Regions from separate parts of the Streptomyces sp. SM18 genome, predicted to be linked through region 2. Evidence: predicted binding sites of a transcription regulator. Region 2 holds the regulator's gene; the other holds the start of a gene.
What was found. The regulator HrcA, encoded in region 2, represses chaperone genes, less so after heat shock. The targets are predictions, from matches to a motif close to TTNGCACTCNGNNNNNCNGAGTGCNAA.
Positions count from the first base shown of each region.

Region 1: groES (co-chaperone GroES) is a predicted target of HrcA. The motif match lies at 1,986-2,012, and genes of this name have one in related genera.

Region 1 covers NZ_CP029342.1:4,431,493-4,440,316, forward strand. The annotation lists gene B9S64_RS20225 (class I SAM-dependent methyltransferase) at 1-811, opposite strand, end outside; gene B9S64_RS20230 (polysaccharide deacetylase family protein) at 902-1,858, shown strand; gene groES (co-chaperone GroES) at 2,167-2,475, shown strand; gene groL (chaperonin GroEL) at 2,574-4,196, shown strand; gene B9S64_RS20250 (SDR family oxidoreductase) at 4,460-5,233, opposite strand; gene B9S64_RS20255 (MOSC domain-containing protein) at 5,288-5,956, opposite strand; gene B9S64_RS20260 (LysR family transcriptional regulator) at 6,037-6,927, shown strand; gene B9S64_RS20265 (WhiB family transcriptional regulator) at 7,109-7,441, opposite strand; gene B9S64_RS20270 (response regulator transcription factor) at 7,877-8,488, shown strand; gene B9S64_RS20275 (sigma-70 family RNA polymerase sigma factor) at 8,765-8,824, shown strand, end outside.
Region 2 covers NZ_CP029342.1:2,127,974-2,136,797, reverse strand. The annotation lists gene B9S64_RS09595 (long-chain fatty acid--CoA ligase) at 1-290, shown strand, start outside; partial or broken gene B9S64_RS09590 (SpoIIE family protein phosphatase) at 625-2,584, shown strand; gene hemW (radical SAM family heme chaperone HemW) at 2,587-3,828, shown strand; gene B9S64_RS09580 (DUF3097 domain-containing protein) at 3,992-4,810, opposite strand; gene B9S64_RS09575 (MBL fold metallo-hydrolase) at 4,836-5,558, opposite strand; gene hrcA (heat-inducible transcriptional repressor HrcA) at 5,722-6,738, shown strand; gene dnaJ (molecular chaperone DnaJ) at 6,739-7,878, shown strand; gene B9S64_RS09560 (nitronate monooxygenase) at 7,985-8,824, shown strand, end outside.

The DNA.
Region 1 (8,824 bases), 2.3 Mb from region 2:
TGCCCCGGCCGAACCAGAGCACGGCCTCCTTCACGTCGCCGCCGTCCGAGATCCACTCGGCCTCGGCGTGCGGACCGATCGCCTCGTGCGGGATGCCCGGGGCGATCTTCAGCGCGGCGCGCGGGGCCCTCAGCGCGGCCTCGGTCGCCCAGGACAGCGGCGGTGAGTACGCCTCCGGGTCGAAGATCCGTCCGCGTCCGCCGCGCCGGGCCGGGTCGACGAACACCGCGTCGTAGGCGGAGGTGTCGATCTCCGTGACGTCCGCGCACCGCACCTCGATCCGGTCCTGGAGGCCGAGCGCCTCCGCGTTGGCGCGGGCGACGAGCGCGGTGAGCGGGTCGCGGTCCACGGCCAGCACCGAGATGCCCCGGCGGGCCAGCGCGATGGCGTCGCCGCCGATCCCGCAGCACAGGTCGGCCACGCTCCGTACGTCACCGAGCCGGGCGAACCGCTCGGCGCGGTGGGCGGCGACCGAGGTGCGGGTGGCCTGTTCGACCCCGTCGGGGGTGAAGAACATCCGGTACGCGTCCTCCGCCCCGAACTTCGCCACCGCGCGCTGCCGCAGCCGGGCCTGGCCGAGCGCCGCCGACACCAGCGAGGCGGGGTGGTCGCGGCGCAGCCGGGTCGCGGTGGCCAGCTCGCGGGCGGGGTCGTGGTCGCGCAGTTCGTCCAGGAGCGCCGTGCCTCGGGGGGTGCGCAGGGCGGCGAAGACGGCGAGCGGGCCGGCCGGACCGGTCTCCGCGGACGGATGGCCGTCGGCACCGGTCTCCGTCGGCGGACGGGTGTTGTCGGGCGGGGGAAGGGCGTTCACCGGTCCATTGTGAGCCAGTCGGTGGGACCGGCCGGAGCCGGTGGAGTGTCGGGGCGGGTGGCCCGGGACCGGCTGGCAGGATGCGGCGCCATGCAGACAGTACGACAAAACGAAAAGTTCTCCACGAAACGTCACAGACCGGTCTGCGCGCTCGCGGCCGCCCTGGTGGTCGCCGCCGTCGCCTCCGGCTGCGCCGACGGAGGGAGTGACGGACCCCGTTGGGTCCCGTCCGCCTCGCCCGACGCGGGCCGGCCGGGGGCGGCGGCCGGCCAGGCGGGGCCCGCCCCCGAAGCGGACACCCGGGCCGAGGAGGCGAAGCGGCAGCAGGCGGCCCGGGTGGCCGCCGCGAAGAAGTGGAGGCTGGCGAAGGTCCCGCTGGCCGCCCCGGCGCCGCCTGCGAAGAAACCATTCATCCCCACCCGCGAGGGGTTCGAGATCGACGGCGCCGAGGGCGAGGACCTCCCCCCGGTCTTCACGACCGTGCCGACCACGGAGCGGATCGTCTTCCTGACGATGGACGACGGTTCGGAGAAGGACCCCGAACTGCTGCGGATGATGACGGAGCTGAACATCCCGTACAGCGCCTTCCTCAGCGACTACGAGGTGAACGACGACTACGGCTACTTCGAGGAGATGCAGAAGCGCGGCGTCACCCTCAACAACCACACGCTCAACCACCCCTATCTCCCCGGGCTCTCGAAGGCGGAGCAGCGCGAGGAGATCTGCGGCGAGCAGGACAAGATCGAGAAGCGCTTCGGCAAGCGGCCCGCCCTGCTCAGGCCCCCGTACGGCAACTACAACGGTGACACCCTGCGGATCGCCAAGTCCTGCGGAATCAAGGCCGTGCCCCTGTGGGCCGCCGAGGCGTTCCCCGACCACATGGAGTGGCGGGAGTGGGACCAGGACCTGCACCCGGGCGACATCATCCTCACCCACTTCCGCGGCCAGTCGGACTGGGACGCGTCCATGACCGACCTGGTCCGCAACGTCATGAAGACGGTCACCGACAAGGGATACGCCGTGGCCAGGCTGGAGGACTACGTCTGACACGCCGTCCGCCCCGCGGGCGGAACCCTTCCCCCTCAGGACCCCGTCGTACGGAACGCCGCGGCGGGGTTCCGCGTTGTCCCGGGTGCGTGCTGGGGGCCCGCTCGCGCCACGCGGGGGTGGTGAATTGGCACTCCGCTTGACCGAGTGCTAATCGTCGCCATAGTCTCGTGCCTGGCACTCCCCACTGGAGAGTGCCAGCACCACCCGTGCGACAGGACAGGTCCGGCACCCGCGACGACGGATCGGCCAGTCGCCACCCACAGACTGTTAAACCCCGTGAGATCTCCGAAGGGGGAGACCGGATCGTGTCGACCACCAGCTCCAAGGTTGCGATCAAGCCGCTTGAGGACCGCATTGTGGTCCAGCCGCTCGACGCCGAGCAGACCACGGCTTCCGGCCTGGTCATTCCGGACACCGCCAAGGAGAAGCCCCAGGAGGGCGTCGTCCTGGCCGTGGGACCGGGCCGCTTCGAGAACGGCGAGCGCCTTCCGCTCGACGTCAAGACCGGCGATGTCGTGCTGTACAGCAAGTACGGCGGCACCGAGGTGAAGTACAACGGCGAGGAGTACCTCGTCCTCTCGGCCCGCGACGTTCTCGCGATCGTCGAGAAGTAGTTCACCCACGTTTGCTTCTGTTCTGCGCCCCTGGCCCCCTGCGAGATGACTAGCCGGGTGGCGAGGGGCGCAGTTCGTTTGAGAGGACAGCTCAGCCCATGGCGAAGATCCTGAAGTTCGACGAGGACGCCCGTCGCGCCCTTGAGCGCGGCGTCAACAAGCTCGCCGACACGGTGAAGGTGACGATCGGTCCGAAGGGCCGCAACGTCGTCATCGACAAGAAGTTCGGCGCTCCCACCATCACCAACGACGGTGTCACCATCGCGCGCGAGGTCGAGCTCGACGACCCGTACGAGAACCTCGGTGCCCAGCTGGTGAAGGAGGTGGCGACCAAGACCAACGACGTCGCCGGTGACGGCACCACCACCGCCACCGTCCTGGCCCAGGCGCTCGTGCGCGAGGGCCTGCGCAACGTCGCCGCGGGCGCCTCCCCGGCCGCCCTGAAGAAGGGCATCGACGCCGCCGTGAAGGCCGTGTCCGAGGACCTCCTCGCGACCGCCCGCCCGATCGACGACAAGGCCGACATCGCCGCCGTGGCCGCGCTCTCCGCGCAGGACCCGCAGGTCGGCGAGCTCATCGCGGACGCGATGGACAAGGTCGGCAAGGACGGTGTCATCACCGTCGAGGAGTCCAACACCTTCGGTCTGGACCTTGAGTTCACCGAGGGCATGGCCTTCGACAAGGGCTACCTCTCGCCGTACATGGTGACCGACCAGGAGCGTATGGAGGCCGTCCTCGACGACCCGTACATCCTGATCCACCAGGGCAAGATCGGCTCGATCCAGGAGCTGCTCCCGCTGCTGGAGAAGGTCATCCAGGCGGGTGGCTCCAAGCCGCTGCTGATCATCGCCGAGGACGTCGAGGGCGAGGCGCTCTCCACCCTCGTCGTCAACAAGATCCGTGGCACCTTCAACGCCGTCGCGGTGAAGGCCCCCGGCTTCGGTGACCGCCGCAAGGCCATGCTCGGCGACATCGCCACCCTCACCGGTGCGACCGTCATCGCCGAGGAGGTCGGCCTCAAGCTCGACCAGGCCGGTCTGGACGTGCTGGGCAGCGCCCGCCGCGTCACCGTCTCCAAGGACGACACCACCATCGTCGACGGCGGCGGCAACTCCGCCGACGTCCAGGGCCGGGTCAACCAGATCAAGGCCGAGATCGAGTCCACCGACTCGGACTGGGACCGCGAGAAGCTCCAGGAGCGCCTCGCGAAGCTGGCCGGCGGCGTCTGCGTGATCCGTGTCGGTGCCGCCACCGAGGTGGAGCTCAAGGAGAAGAAGCACCGTCTGGAGGACGCCATCTCCGCGACCCGCGCCGCGGTCGAGGAGGGCATCGTCTCCGGTGGTGGCTCCGCGCTCGTCCACGCCGTCAAGGTCCTGGAGAGCAACCTCGGCAAGACCGGCGACGAGGCCACCGGTGTCGCGGTCGTGCGCCGCGCCGCCGTCGAGCCGCTGCGCTGGATCGCCGAGAACGCCGGCCTCGAGGGCTACGTCATCACCTCGAAGGTCTCCGAGCTCGACAAGGGCCAGGGCTTCAACGCCGCGACCGGCGAGTACGGCGACCTGGTGAAGGCCGGCGTCATCGACCCGGTCAAGGTCACCCGCTCCGCCCTGGAGAACGCCGCCTCCATCGCGTCGCTGCTGCTCACGACCGAGACCCTGGTCGTCGAGAAGCCGGCCGAGGAAGAGGCCGAGGCGGGCCACGGCCACGGCCACTCCCACTAGGACGCGTTTCGAAAGTCCCGCCTGGCCCGCGACGCCCGGCACGCACGCTCGCCGCGTTGTCGGAGTCGCCCCAGTACGTCCAGTACGAGGGCGATCCTCCGCCTTGCGATCGCACGCACCGGACGCCGCGGGCCCCGCCCTCCGGGCGGACGGCGCTCCTTTCGAAACACGCCCTGGTACGGCTCCGTACACAGCCGAGGCCCGGTGCCCCCGTCGCGGGGGCACCGGGCCTCGGCCGTACCGCTCGACGGCACAGGCGGCGGCTACCGCGGACCGTAGGAGCGGCCCGCGCGGGAGGTGACCCCGCCCAGCAGAGCGCGGGGCGTCACCTTGACCAGGCCCATCAGCGCCTTGTACCGGGGATCGGGGACCGACACCGACGTCCCGCGGGCCAGGTCCGACAGCGCCGCCTCGACGACCTTGTCGGCGTCCAGCCACATCCAGCCCGGGATGTTCCCGGTGCCCATCCCCGCCCGGTCGTGGAACTCGGTCCGTACGAAGCCGGGGCACAGCGCCATCAGCCGCACCCCCGTGCCCGCCAGGTCCTTCGCCACGCCCTGGGTGAACTGCACGACCCACGCCTTCGAGGCGCCGTACGTGCCCCGGGGCAGGAAGGCCGCCACCGAGGCCACGTTGACCACCCCGCCGCGACCGCGCTCCCGCATCCCGGTCACCGCGGCCGAGGTCAGCCGCAGCACCGCCTCGCAGTGCACCTTCAGCATCGTCAGCTCGTCGGCCACGGGGACGTCGAGATACCGCCCCTTGTTGCCGAAACCGGCGTTGTTGACCAGCAGGTCGATCGGGCTGACCCGGTCGCCCAGCCGTGTCTCGACCGCCTCGATCCCGGCGTCCGTGGCGAGGTCCGCCGTCAGCACCTCCGCCTCGATGCCGTGCCGGTCGTGCAGCTCCGTGGCCTGTGCCCGCAGCCGTTCGGTGTCACGTGCCACCAGGACCAGGTTGTGCCCGTCGGCCGCGAGCCGCCGTGCGAAGGCGGCGCCGATGCCCGCCGTCGCGCCCGTAATCAGTGCACTCGTCATACGCGGCACGTTAGTGCCCCGGGGAAACGGGCGGCAGGCCAGCCCGCAGCGTGGTCAGGACGGCTGCGCCGCCACGTACTCCCGGGCCGTCCGCAGCGACTCCCGGTGCAACGCGTCCCCGGCCGCCAGCAGAGCCGGAAGCAGCTGCCGCTCGGTCGTCACGGCCCTGAACTGGAGCGCGGCCGTGACCGAGTGGTCCGGCCGGTGGACGATCTCGATGGGGTCCCCCGCCCGGATCGACCCCGGCCGGACCACCCGCAGATAGGCGCCGGTCACCCCCCGTTGCGTGAACCGCTTCACCCAGCCCCGCTCGCCCGTATGACCCGCGAACGTACGGCAGGGGATACGGCCGGACGTCACCTCCAGCACCAGCTCGCCGCCGATCAGCCAGCGCTCCCCGATCAGCGCCTCGCTGACCGTGAGGCCCGAGGTCGTCAGGTTCTCGCCGAAGCAGCCGTTGGGCAGCGGCCGGCCCAGCTCCTTCTCCCAGGCGTCGAGCTCCTCGCGCGCGAAGGCGTACACCGCCTGGTCGGAGCCGCCGTGATGGCGCAGGTCGCACACCGAGTCACCGGTCAGACCGCTGCCGCCGACACCCTTCGGACCGGGGTCGCTCACCTGGACGGGCCCCTCGACCGGACGCTTGTCGATGCCGGTGAACCCGCCGGCGCCGTTGGTGTGTGCGGAGGGCCGAGGACGCCCCAGATTCACGGTGAGCAGCTTCATGTGCTCACCCTAGCCATCCGGACATCAAAGAATCACCCGATTAATCCCCCTATGCTGCAAGCATCGCTTATGGTTGAAGGGTGATCGAAGCCCGTCATCTCCGAGTCCTGCGCGCCGTGTCCACGACCGGCTCGTTCTCCGCCGCCGCGCGCGAACTGGGCTGCACCCAGCCCGCCGTCAGCCAGCAGATGAAGGCCCTGGAGTCCTCGGCGGGTACCCCGCTGCTCATCCGCGCGGGCCGCGAGATGCGGCTCACCCAGGCGGGACAGGCGCTGGTGCGCCACGCGTCCGGCATCCTCGCGGGGCTGACCGCCGCAGAGGAGGAGGTCGCGGCCATCGCCGGGCTGCGGGCCGGCCGGGTCCGGCTGGTGTCGTTCCCCAGCGGCAGCTCGACCCTGGTCCCCGGGGCGCTGGCCGCCCTGCGCGCCGCGCATCCCGGCACCCGGGTCTCGCTGGTCGAGGCGGAGCCGCCGCGCTCGGTGGAGATGCTCCGCGACGGCGACTGCGACATCGCGCTGGCCTTCCGGTACGGGGAGGCCTGCGGCGAGTGGGACGACCTCGTGGTCCGTCCGCTGCTCGCGGACCGGCTGATCGGGCTGGTCCCCGAAGGGCACCGGCTGGCCGACGCGGGGACGGTGGGCATCGGGGAGCTGGCCGGGGAACCGTGGATCGCCGGCTGCCCGCGCTGCCGCCGTCAGCTGGTGGAGGTCTGTGAGACGTCCGGGTTCACCCCCCGGATCGACTTCGCCACCGACGACTACCCGGCGGTGATCGGCCTGGTCGGGGCCGGTCTCGGCGTGGCCGTGCTGCCGGAGCTGGCCATCGAGTCGGTACGCGCCAAGGGGACCCGCACCGTGACGGTGGAGCCCGCGGTGGAGCGGGAGATCGTCGCGCTCACCCTCCCGGACCTCGCGCAGGTCCCCGCGGTGGCGGCCACCCTGGACGAGCTGGCCCGAGCGGCCACGCGCTGACCCGGGGCGGGGCCGGGTTCCAGTGGGTCCGGGGCCGGGTCTTGTGGGTCCGGGGCCGGGGCGCCCGTCCGGCCCGGCGCCGAGGGTCCGGGACCGAGGGTGCCTGCCCGGAGGCCGGGGCGTGTCCGGGACCGGTTCCCGGACAGAAACGTTTCTGCGTTCGATGGCGCCGTGAGGTGTCTCAGGTGGTACCCGGGTTCTGCGGGGCGGCGCCGGAGTGCGTGGTGATCAGACGGTTGCGGGCGCGGCCCATGAGTTCCTCGCGCTCGTCCTCCGTCAGCCCGCCCCAGACGCCGTAGGGCTCGCGGACCGCCAGCGCGTGCGCCGCGCACTCGGCGCGTACCGGGCAGCGCATGCAGACCTCCTTCGCCGAGGTCTCACGGGCGCTCCGGGCCGCCCCGCGTTCGCCTTCGGGGTGGAAGAACAGCGAGCTGTCGACCCCGCGGCAGGCGGCCAGCAGCTGCCAGTCCCACAGATCTGCGTTGGGTCCGGGAAGGCGGGAGAAATCTGCCATTGCGTGTCCCCTCGAAACCTTGCTGAGTCGGTTCGGCTTCCTCGACCGTCGGTGGCCATGTCAGGTGATCGTGGTGGCCGGAGTTCCGACCGTACATCCATGGTGTTAGTAGATGTAAATATGACTTCTTGGGAATCTAGCTACAGACGCCAGGAAAAGTGAAGAAAACCCGCTAAATGGGGCATGTGTGAGGGTGAGCGGATCGATCCGCGGGTGAAGAACACCGCGTCGTTCTCCTCCGTGCGCACCCCCTCACGGAGAGTGCCGAACCAGGCGCTTCGACCCGTAACTCTTTCGAGTGACCGTCGTTGAGAAGGGGGAGGCGGTTGACGGAGAACGAGCTCGGGCAGATGTCCGAGGGGGTCGACCGCACAGGTGACGACTTGTATCAGCCTGGAGGCTCAAGGTGACGCGCATCAGCTGCGGAGGACGGCCATGACATCCGTCCTCGTCTGCGACGACTCCCCGCTTGCCCGAGAAGCGCTTCGCCGGGCGGTCGCGACCGTGCCCGGCGTCGAGCGTGTGACGACGGCGGCCAACGGCGAGGAAGTCCTCCGCCGCTGGGGAGCCGATCGTTCGGATCTGATTCTGATGGACGTACGCATGCCCGGCCTGGGGGGTGTGGAGACGGTCCGGCGGCTGCTCTCGGCCGACCCCGGCGCCCGGATCATCATGCTGACCGTCGCCGAGGACCTGGACGGGGTCGCGCTCGCGGTCGCCGCCGGTGCCCGCGGCTATCTGCACAAGGACGCCTCACGCGCCGAGTTGCGGGCCACCGTGACCCAGGCGCTGGCCGATCCGACGTGGCGGCTGGCCCCGCGCCGGCTGCGGTCCGCCGAGATGGGGGCAGCGCCGACGCTCACCGCGCGGGAGATCCAGGTGCTCGAAGGGATGAGCCACGGCCGTTCCAACGCGGAGATCGGACGTGAGCTCTTCCTCTCGGAGGACACGGTGAAGACGCACGCCAGGCGCCTGTTCAAGAAGCTGGGGGCCTCGGACCGCGCGCACGCCGTGGCGCTCGGCTTCCGCTGGGGCCTGGTCCGCTGACCACCGCGGCGGCCCGGCTGCCGTACGGTCCCGTCCGCATCCGGCGGACGGGATTCCGATGGCGCCGGCCCCGCCGCCGTACCGACCCCGCCAGTGGTATGTGACGCTTCCCGGCCGATGCCGCATCCTTGAGGTGTGGAGTTCCTCGGGAACGATTCGGTCGAGCGGAAGGGGAGGGCGCAGGACATGACATCCGGCGCACCCGCTCATAACGCTTCGGTGCACAACTCGGGACGCGATGCCACGGATCAGACGGCCTCAAGGCACCATGGTCCGATGCGTGACGACGGGACGACGGTGATCGGTGCTCTGGTGCACCGTGCCGTCGACGGTGAC
Region 2 (8,824 bases):
TCGACGAGCCCACCATCCTCGGCTGGGCCGAGGAGAACGGCCTGGGCGGCAAGCCCTACGCCGACGTGGTGGCCTCCCCGCAGGCCGTCGCGCTCATCGACGGCTATGTGCGGCGGCTCAACGAGGGGCTCCAGCGCTGGCAGACCATCAAGAAGTTCCGGCTGCTGCCGCGCGACCTGGACATCGAGCACGGGGAGCTGACCCCCAGCCTCAAGCTCAAGCGGCCGGTCGTCGAGCGCGAGTACGGCGACCTCATCGAGGAGATGTACGCGGGCTCCCGGGAGGCGTGAACGGAGCATGGCCGGAGGCGTGCACGGAGCACGGCCGGAGGCGTGAACGGGGCGGGGCCGGAGGGCGTGACCGAGACATGACCGAGGGGTGACCCACGGGGACCGAGGGCGTGGCGCGCGGGTAGGCGCGCACTTCAGGGCCGGGACGGGCGAGTGCGCGGGCGCACGCCGGTCCCGGCCCGTTTCTGTCCGACGTGGATCGTTTTGGTCACTCGGTGCTTATGGGTGCGCCCGGTCTGTCACTCTGTCCTAGGGTCTTTCGTCCTGCGCCGTGTTCCGGACGAGAGGCCCCGGACCGTCAGCGGCGTATCGCGAGACCGTCAGGAGCCGCACCGTGGGGCCCATTCCCTTGCAGCGGGACATCGTGCACCGTCCCGGAAGCGTCGTCGCCGGTCAGGGCGACGACCCTCGTTCGGTCGCCCGTACGAGCCTGCCCGGCATTCCGCTGGCCCCCTCCGCGGGCCGCCGGTTCGTCAGGGCCGCGCTGGCCGAGTGGGCCGCGCTCGGCCTGCCCGGTCCCGGAGGTTTCGGCGACCGGCTCGCCGACGACGCCGTGACCGTCGCCAACGAACTCGTCACCAATGCCGTCGTGCACGCCGGCACGGCGGTCGAGCTGCTCCTGCGCCTGGAGTGCGCCTCCGGCGCGGAACCCGCCGCGCTCGTGCTGGAGATCACCGACCACCACCCCGCCCGCTCGGTGCGCGACGACCCGGACCGGCGCCCCGACCCCGCCGAGTACGGCCGCGGGCTCCAGCTCGTCGCCACCCTCGCGGAGTCCTGGGGCATCACCTACCGCACCGGCCTCAAGACCGTCTGGGCCCGGCTGCCCGCGGACGACTGGGAGGACCTGCCCGCCGTCCCCGCGCCCGCGCCGTTCGGGAAGCCGGCGTCCCGGGCCGCCACGGCGGGCGCCCTCACCGCCGCCGGGGACGACGACGGGCGGGACACGGGCCTCGCCGGGCGCGGGGCGCTGTCCTTCCTGGCCGAGGCCTCCGACCTGCTCGCCGGCCAGCTCGACGAGGACCTGGTGGCCGCGATAGCGGGACAGCTGGTGGTGGACCGGCTCGCGGACTGGTGCGCGATCTGGCTGGAGAGCGAGAGCGGCGGCCCCGGGGCGGCCCCGCGGCTCGCCGGGGTCTGGCACCGCGACGAGGCCGCGGCCGACCTGCTGCCCCGCGCTGGAGAAGGAGCCGTTCCGGCTGCCCGAGGGGGTCGGCCCCGGCGCCGTCCCCGTACCGTGGCCGCGCGAGGCCCGGGACGGCCTCGGGGGCTCCGACGGCACGGTCCTCGCGCACGGCATCACCTCCGGCGGGCGGACCCTCGGAGCCGTGCTCGTGGGACGTGAGGGCGTCCCGCACTTCCCCGGCGAGGTCGCGGCCCTCGTCGCGGACTTCGTGCGCCGCGTCGGCCTCGCCGTGGGCGCCGCGCGCGCCTACACCCGGCAGGCCACCATCAGCCGTATCCTCCAGCGCGGTCTGCTGCCCAGCAAGGTCGCCGACATACCGGGCGTCGCCAGCGCCCTGGTGTACGAGCCGGGGGACGACGGCGTGGTCGGGGGCGACTTCTACGACCTCTTCCCCTGCCCCGGCGGCCGCTGGTGCTTCGTCCTCGGGGACGTCCAGGGCAGCGGCCCCGAAGCAGCCGTCGTCACCGGGCTCGCCCGGCCGTGGCTGCGCCTGCTGTCCCGGGAGGGCTTCGGCGTCGGTGAGGTCCTGGAGCGGCTCAACCGGCTGCTGCTGGACGACGCGATGGAGGCCGCCGAGGCCGCCGCCCTGATGGTCGCGGCGGCGGGCGGCCGGCAGATCCAGGACGGCTCCCAGTCCCGCTTCCTCTCCCTGCTGTACGGCGACATCGTGCCGCTGCCCGGCGGCGGGGTCCGCTGCACCGTGGCCAGTGCCGGGCATCCGTTGCCGCTGCTGCTGCGCCCGGACGGATCCGTACGCCCGGCCGCCGAGCCGCAGGTCCTGCTCGGGGTGGTCGACGACGTCGTGTACGAGAGCCAGAGCTTCGACCTGGCGCCCGGCGACAGCCTCCTGTGTGTCACCGACGGGGTGACCGAGCGGCGCTCCGGACGGCTGATGTTCGACGACGGCGACGGCCTCGCGCTGGCCCTGTCCGCCTGCGCGGGGCTCTCGGCCGACGGCATCGCCGACCGGATCAGACGGGACGTCCACGCGTTCGCCGAGCAGCCGCCCGACGACGACCTCGCCCTGCTCGTGCTCCAGGTCGGCCCGCCGGAGGGCGGACAGGCCGCCCCGCCGGAGCGTGGAGGGGAGAACTCCGGCGTCGGGTGACAATGGACGGTATGCCTTCCGTACTGCCCGATGGTGAACCCGTGCCCGACGACGGGGCGCTGCCTCGCCACGCCCTGGAAGGCGCCGCCGGCCGCCCGCTCGGCTTCTACCTGCACGTGCCCTACTGCGCCACCCGCTGCGGGTACTGCGACTTCAACACCTACACCGCGACCGAGCTGCGCGGCTCCGGGGGCGAGCGGGCCTCCCAGGACACCTACGCGGACCACCTGGTCGAGGAGGTGCGCCAGGCCCGCAAGGTGCTCGGCGACGACCCCCGGCCGGTCCGCACGGTCTTCGTCGGCGGCGGTACGCCGACGCTGCTGCCCGCCGCCGACCTGGTCAGGATGCTGGCGGCGGTCCGTGAGGAGTTCGGGCTCGCGGACGACGCGGAGATCACCACGGAGGCCAACCCGGAGTCTGTCGGCCCGGCCTATCTTCAGGCCCTGCGGGAGGGCGGCTTCAACCGGGTCTCCTTCGGCATGCAGAGCGCCCGGCAGCACGTCCTGAAGGTCCTGGACCGCACCCACACCCCGGGCCGTCCCGAGGCCTGTGTCGCCGAGGCCCGCGCGGCCGGCTTCGAGCACGTCAACCTGGACCTGATCTACGGCACCCCGGGGGAGTCCGACGACGACTGGCGGGCCTCCCTGGACGCGGCGATCGGCGCGGGCCCCGACCATGTGTCCGCCTACGCGCTGATCGTCGAGGAGGGCACCCAGCTCGCCCGGCGCATCCGGCGCGGCGAGGTGCCGATGACCGACGACGACGTCCACGCCGACCGGTACCTGATCGCCGACGAGGTGATGGCCGACGCGGGCTTCTCCTGGTACGAGGTGTCGAACTGGTCCCGTACGCCCGAGGGCCGGTGCCTGCACAACGAGTTGTACTGGCGGGGCGCCGACTGGTGGGGCGCGGGTCCCGGCGCGCACAGCCACGTCGGGGGCGTGCGCTGGTGGAACGTCAAGCACCCCGGGGCGTACGCGCAGGCGCTCGTCGAGGGGCGCTCACCCGGGGCCGGCCGGGAGGTCCTCGGTGACGAGGACCGGCGGGTGGAGCGCATCCTGCTGGAGCTGAGGCTGGTGGAGGGCTGCCCGCTGTCCCTGCTCGCCCCGGCGGGGCTCGCGGCGGCGGAGCGGGCGGTGGCGGACGGGCTGCTGGAGCCCGGACCGTACGCGGAGGGCCGCGCGGTGCTCACCCTGCGCGGACGGCTGCTGGCGGACGCGGTGGTCCGGGACCTGGTGGACTGACGGGGCGGGGCGGGGCGGGGCCCGGTCCCGGCGCGAGGCGGGGCGCATCACACGCGCCCCCGCGCGAACGGACGCGCCCCGGCCGCCGGCACCCCGGACTTCCGCGCCCCGGCCTCGGGGCGGACAGCCCCTCAAGCGGCCCGAAGCGTCACGCAAAGCCCCCTCAGGCCGGAAGCGTCACGAAGTCGATCAGTTCCTCCACGCGCCCCAGCAGCGCGGGTTCCAGGTCCTTGTACGAGTGCACCCGCGACAGGATGTGCTGCCAGGCCGCGCCGGTGTTCTCCGGCCAGCCCAGGGCCTCGCACACCCCGGTCTTCCAGTCCTGGCCGCGCGGAACCGACGGCCACGCCCGGATTCCGACCGACGACGGCTTCACGGCCTCCCAGACGTCGATGTACGGATGCCCCACCACGAGCACGTGCGCGTCCGTGACCTGGGCGGCGATCCGGGACTCCTTGGAACCCGGCACCAGATGGTCGACCAGCACCCCCAGCCGGGCGTCCGGCCCGGGGGCGAAGTCGCGGACGACGGCCGGAAGGTCGTCCACGCCCTCCAGGTACTCCACCACCACGCCCTCGATCCGCAGGTCGTCGCCCCAGACCCGCTCCACCAGTTCGGCGTCGTGCCGCCCCTCCACGTAGATCCGGCCCGCGCGGGCCACCCGCGCCCGCGCCCCCGGCACCGCCACCGACCCCGACGCCGTACGGGCCGGACGGGCCGGGCCGCCCGCCGAGGGGCGGACCAGCGTGACCACCGTGCCCTCCAGCAGGAAGCCGCGCGGCTCCATCGGGAACACCCGGTGCTTGCCGAAACGGTCCTCCAGGGTGACCGCGGGCCCCTGGGCCGTCTTCTCGCACCGGATCACCGCACCGCAGAAGCCGGTGGACACCTCTTCCACCACCAGATCGGGTTCGGCGGGGACCTCGGGGACGGGGGCGGACCTCTTCCACGGCGGGGTCAGGTCCGGCTGATAGCTGCGCATGGACCGACGATAGGCCGGGGCCCGTTCACGACACGCCGAAGCGGGCCGCCAGCCGGACCCGCTGCGCCCGTACGAACGCCGCGTCCACCACCGCCCCGTGCCCCGGGACGTACAGCGCGTCCTCGCCGCCGAGCTCCAGCAGCCGGTCCAGCGCGGCCGGCCAGCGGGCGGGTACGGCGTCGGGGCCCGCCTGCGGTTCGCCCGACTCCTCGACCAGATCACCGCAGAGCACCACCACGGGTGAGCCGGGCACCAGGACCGCCAGGTCGTGGCGGCTGTGGCCGGGGCCCACGTTGGCCAGCAGCACCTGGAGACCGCCGCCGAGGTCGAGCGTCCACTCGCCGCTCACCTGGTGCGCCGGGGCCACCAGGGCGTCCGTCGCCGAGGTGGCGTCGTGTTCGTCCATCCCGTGGCGCAGGGCGTCGGCGCGCAGCTCCGCGGCGCCCCGGGACAGCAGGTCCGCCGTGCCCACCGCGCCGTAGACCTCGGCCCCGGCGAACGCGGCGGTGCCCAGCACATGGTCGAAGTGCGGGTGGCTCAGTGCGATATGCGTCACCCTCCGGCCGAGCAGGCCCTCGGCCTGGGCCCGCAGCTCGGCGCCCTCCCGGAGCGAGGAGCCGGTGTCGTAGAGCAGGGCGGCGTCGGCCCCGGCCACCAGGGCGACGGTCGCGTCCCAGCCGGGAAGGCGCCGGCGGCCCGTACCGTTGCCCAACCGCTCCCAGCCGAAGTCTTCCCAAGCGACGTCCATACGGCGACGCTATCGGCAACGACCCGCGCCGTCCCGCGACGGTGTGGCCGGTCGCCCTTGCCCCGGGCCCACCCCGCCCCCGTACACTGGCCGGGGGATTGCTGGCACTCGAACGGACAGAGTGCCAGGCAGGGACCGAGAACCACCGCTGGAGGTGTGCGCGATGCTCAGCGAACGCAGACTCGAAGTGCTGCGCGCCATCGTCCAGGACTATGTCGGCACCGAGGAGCCCGTCGGCTCGAAGGCGCTCACGGAGCGGCACAACCTGGGGGTCTCCCCGGCCACCGTCCGCAACGACATGGCGGTGCTGGAGGACGAGGGCTTCATCGCCCAGCCGCACACCAGTGCGGGGCGCATCCCCACGGACCGCGGGTACCGCCTCTTCGTCGACAAGCTCGCGGGCGTCAAGCCCCTGTCGTCGCCGGAGCGCCGCGCCATCCAGAACTTCCTCGACGGCGCGGTCGACCTCGACGACGTCGTCGGCCGTACGGTCCGGCTGCTCGCGCAGCTGACCCGGCAGGTCGCCGTCGTGCAGTACCCCTCGCTGACCCGTTCGACGGTGCGGCACGTGGAGTTGCTGTCCCTGGCCCCCGCCCGGCTGATGCTCGTCCTGATCACGGACACGGGCCGGGTCGAACAGCGTATGATCGACTGCCCTGCTCCGTTCGGTGACACCGCTCTGGCGGACCTGCGCGCCCGGCTCAACAGCCGGGTCGTCGGGCGCCGGTTCGCGGACGTCCCGCAGCTGGTGCAGGACCTTCCGGAGTCCTTCGAGAGCGAGGACCGGGCGACCGTCTCCACGGTCCTGTCCGTCCTTCTCGAAACTCTGGTCGAAGAGACGGAGGAGCGGCTGATCATCGGCGGCACCTCCAACCTCACCCGCTTCGGGCACGACTTCCCTGTGATGATCCGGCCGGTGCTGGAGGCACTGGAGGAGCAGGTCGTGCTGCTGAAGCTGCTCGGTGAGGCCACGGACTCAGGCATGACCGTACGGATCGGGCACGAGAACGCCCACGAGGGCCTCAACGCCACGTCCGTCGTCGCGGTCGGCTACGGTTCGGGCGACGAGGCAGTCGCCAAACTCGGCGTGGTCGGACCGACCCGCATGGACTACCCCGGAACGATGGGAGCGGTACGCGCAGTGGCACGTTACGTCGGACAGATCCTGGCGGAGTCGTAAGTGGCCACGGACTACTACGCCGTACTCGGCGTGCGCCGCGACGCGTCTCAGGACGAGATCAAGAAGGCATTCCGCAGGCTCGCGCGCGAGCTGCACCCGGATGTCAACCCCGATCCGAAGACCCAGGAGCGGTTCAAGGAGATCAACGCCGCCTACGAGGTGCTGTCGGACCCGCAGAAGAAGCAGGTCTACGACCTCGGCGGTGACCCGCTGTCCGCCTCGGGCGGCGGCGGTGGCGCGGGTGGTTTCGGAGCCGGCGGCTTCGGCAACTTCAGCGACATCATGGACGCCTTCTTCGGCAACGCGGCCCAGCGCGGGCCCCGTTCGCGGACCCGGCGCGGCCAGGACGCGATGATCCGGCTGGAGATCGACCTCAACGAAGCGGCCTTCGGCACCACCAAGGACATCCAGGTGGACACGGCGGTCGTCTGTACGACGTGCAGCGGCGAGGGCGCCGCCCCCGGCACCTCCGCGCAGACCTGTGACATGTGCCGTGGCCGCGGTGAGGTCTCCCAGGTCACCCGGTCCTTCCTCGGCCAGGTCATGACCTCGCGCCCCTGCCCGCAGTGCCAGGGCTTCGGCACGGTCGTGCCGACCCCCTGCCCGGAGTGCGCCGGTGACGGCCGCATCCGCTCGCGGCGCACGCTGACCGTGAAGATCCCGGCGGGGGTGGACAACGGCACCCGCATCCAGCTCGCGGGTGAGGGCGAGGTCGGCCCCGGCGGCGGTCCCGCCGGTGATCTGTACGTCGAGATCCACGAACTGTCGCACGCGGTGTTCCAGCGGCGCGGCGACGACCTGCACTGCACGGTCACCATCCCGATGACCGCCGCGGCCCTCGGCACCCAGGTGCCGCTGGAGACCTTGGACGGCCTGGAGGAGATCGACATCCGGCCGGGCACCCAGTCCGGCCAGTCGGTCCCGCTGCACGGGCGGGGCATCACGCACCTGCGCGGCGGCGGACGCGGCGATCTGATCGTGCACGTCGAGGTGACCACCCCGATGAAGCTCGACCCCGAGCAGGAGCGGCTGCTGCGGGAGCTGTCCAAGCTGCGCGGCGAGGAGCGGCCCACCGGCCAGTTCCAGCCGGGACAGCAGGGTTTGTTCTCCCGGCTGAAGGACGCCTTCAACGGCCGCTGAACCCACGGGCGTTCCCGCCCCGCGCCGTCCTCCCGCCCGGTATCCGGCGGGCGGGGCGGCGTACGGCCGGGAGACCTCGCGGGGCGGGGCATGGCACGATGCCGTCATGTCCTTGGCGCTGACCGATCTGAGCCGGTATCCCGTCGTACAGGCCCCGATGGCCGGCGGGGCCTCCGGTCCGCCCCTGGCCGCCGCCGTCGCCGAGGCCGGGGGGCTCGGGTTCCTCGCCGCCGGATACAAGACGGCGGACGGGATGTACCACGAGATCAAACAACTGCGCGCCCTGACCGCCCAGCCGTTCGGCGTCAACCTCTTCATGCCGCAGCCCCAGCTCGCGGACACCGGTGCCGTCGAGGTCTACCGCCACCAGCTGGCGGGCGAGGCCGCCTGGTACGAGACCCCGCTCGGCGACCCGGACGCGGACGGTGGCGACGACGGCTACGAGGCCAAGGTCGCGACCCTGCTGGACGACCCGGTCCCCGTGGTGTCCTTCACCTTCGGCTGCCCGAGCCGCGAGGTCCTCGACGCGTTCGCCGCGGCCGGTACGTTCACCGTCGTGACGGTCACCTCCGCCCAGGAGGCGCGGAACGCGCAGTGGGCGGGCGCCCACGCGGTCTGTGTCCAGGGCGTCGAGGCGGGCGGCCACCAGTCCACGCACCGCGACGACCCGCAGGCGGGGCTCGGGGGCACCGGGCTCCTCGCCCTCCTCGCCGAGGTCCGCGAGAGCGTCCAGCTGCCGATCGTCGCGGCGGGCGGGCTGATGCGCGGCTCCCAGATCGCCTCGGTCCTGGCGGCGGGCGCCGACGCCGGGCAGCTCGGGACGGCGTTCCTCGCCTGCCCCGAGTCGGGGGCCCACCGGCTGCACAAACAGGCCCTGACCAACCCGCTCTTCGTCACGACGACCCTGACCCGGGCCTTCTCCGGGCGCCCCGCCCGGGGGCTGGTC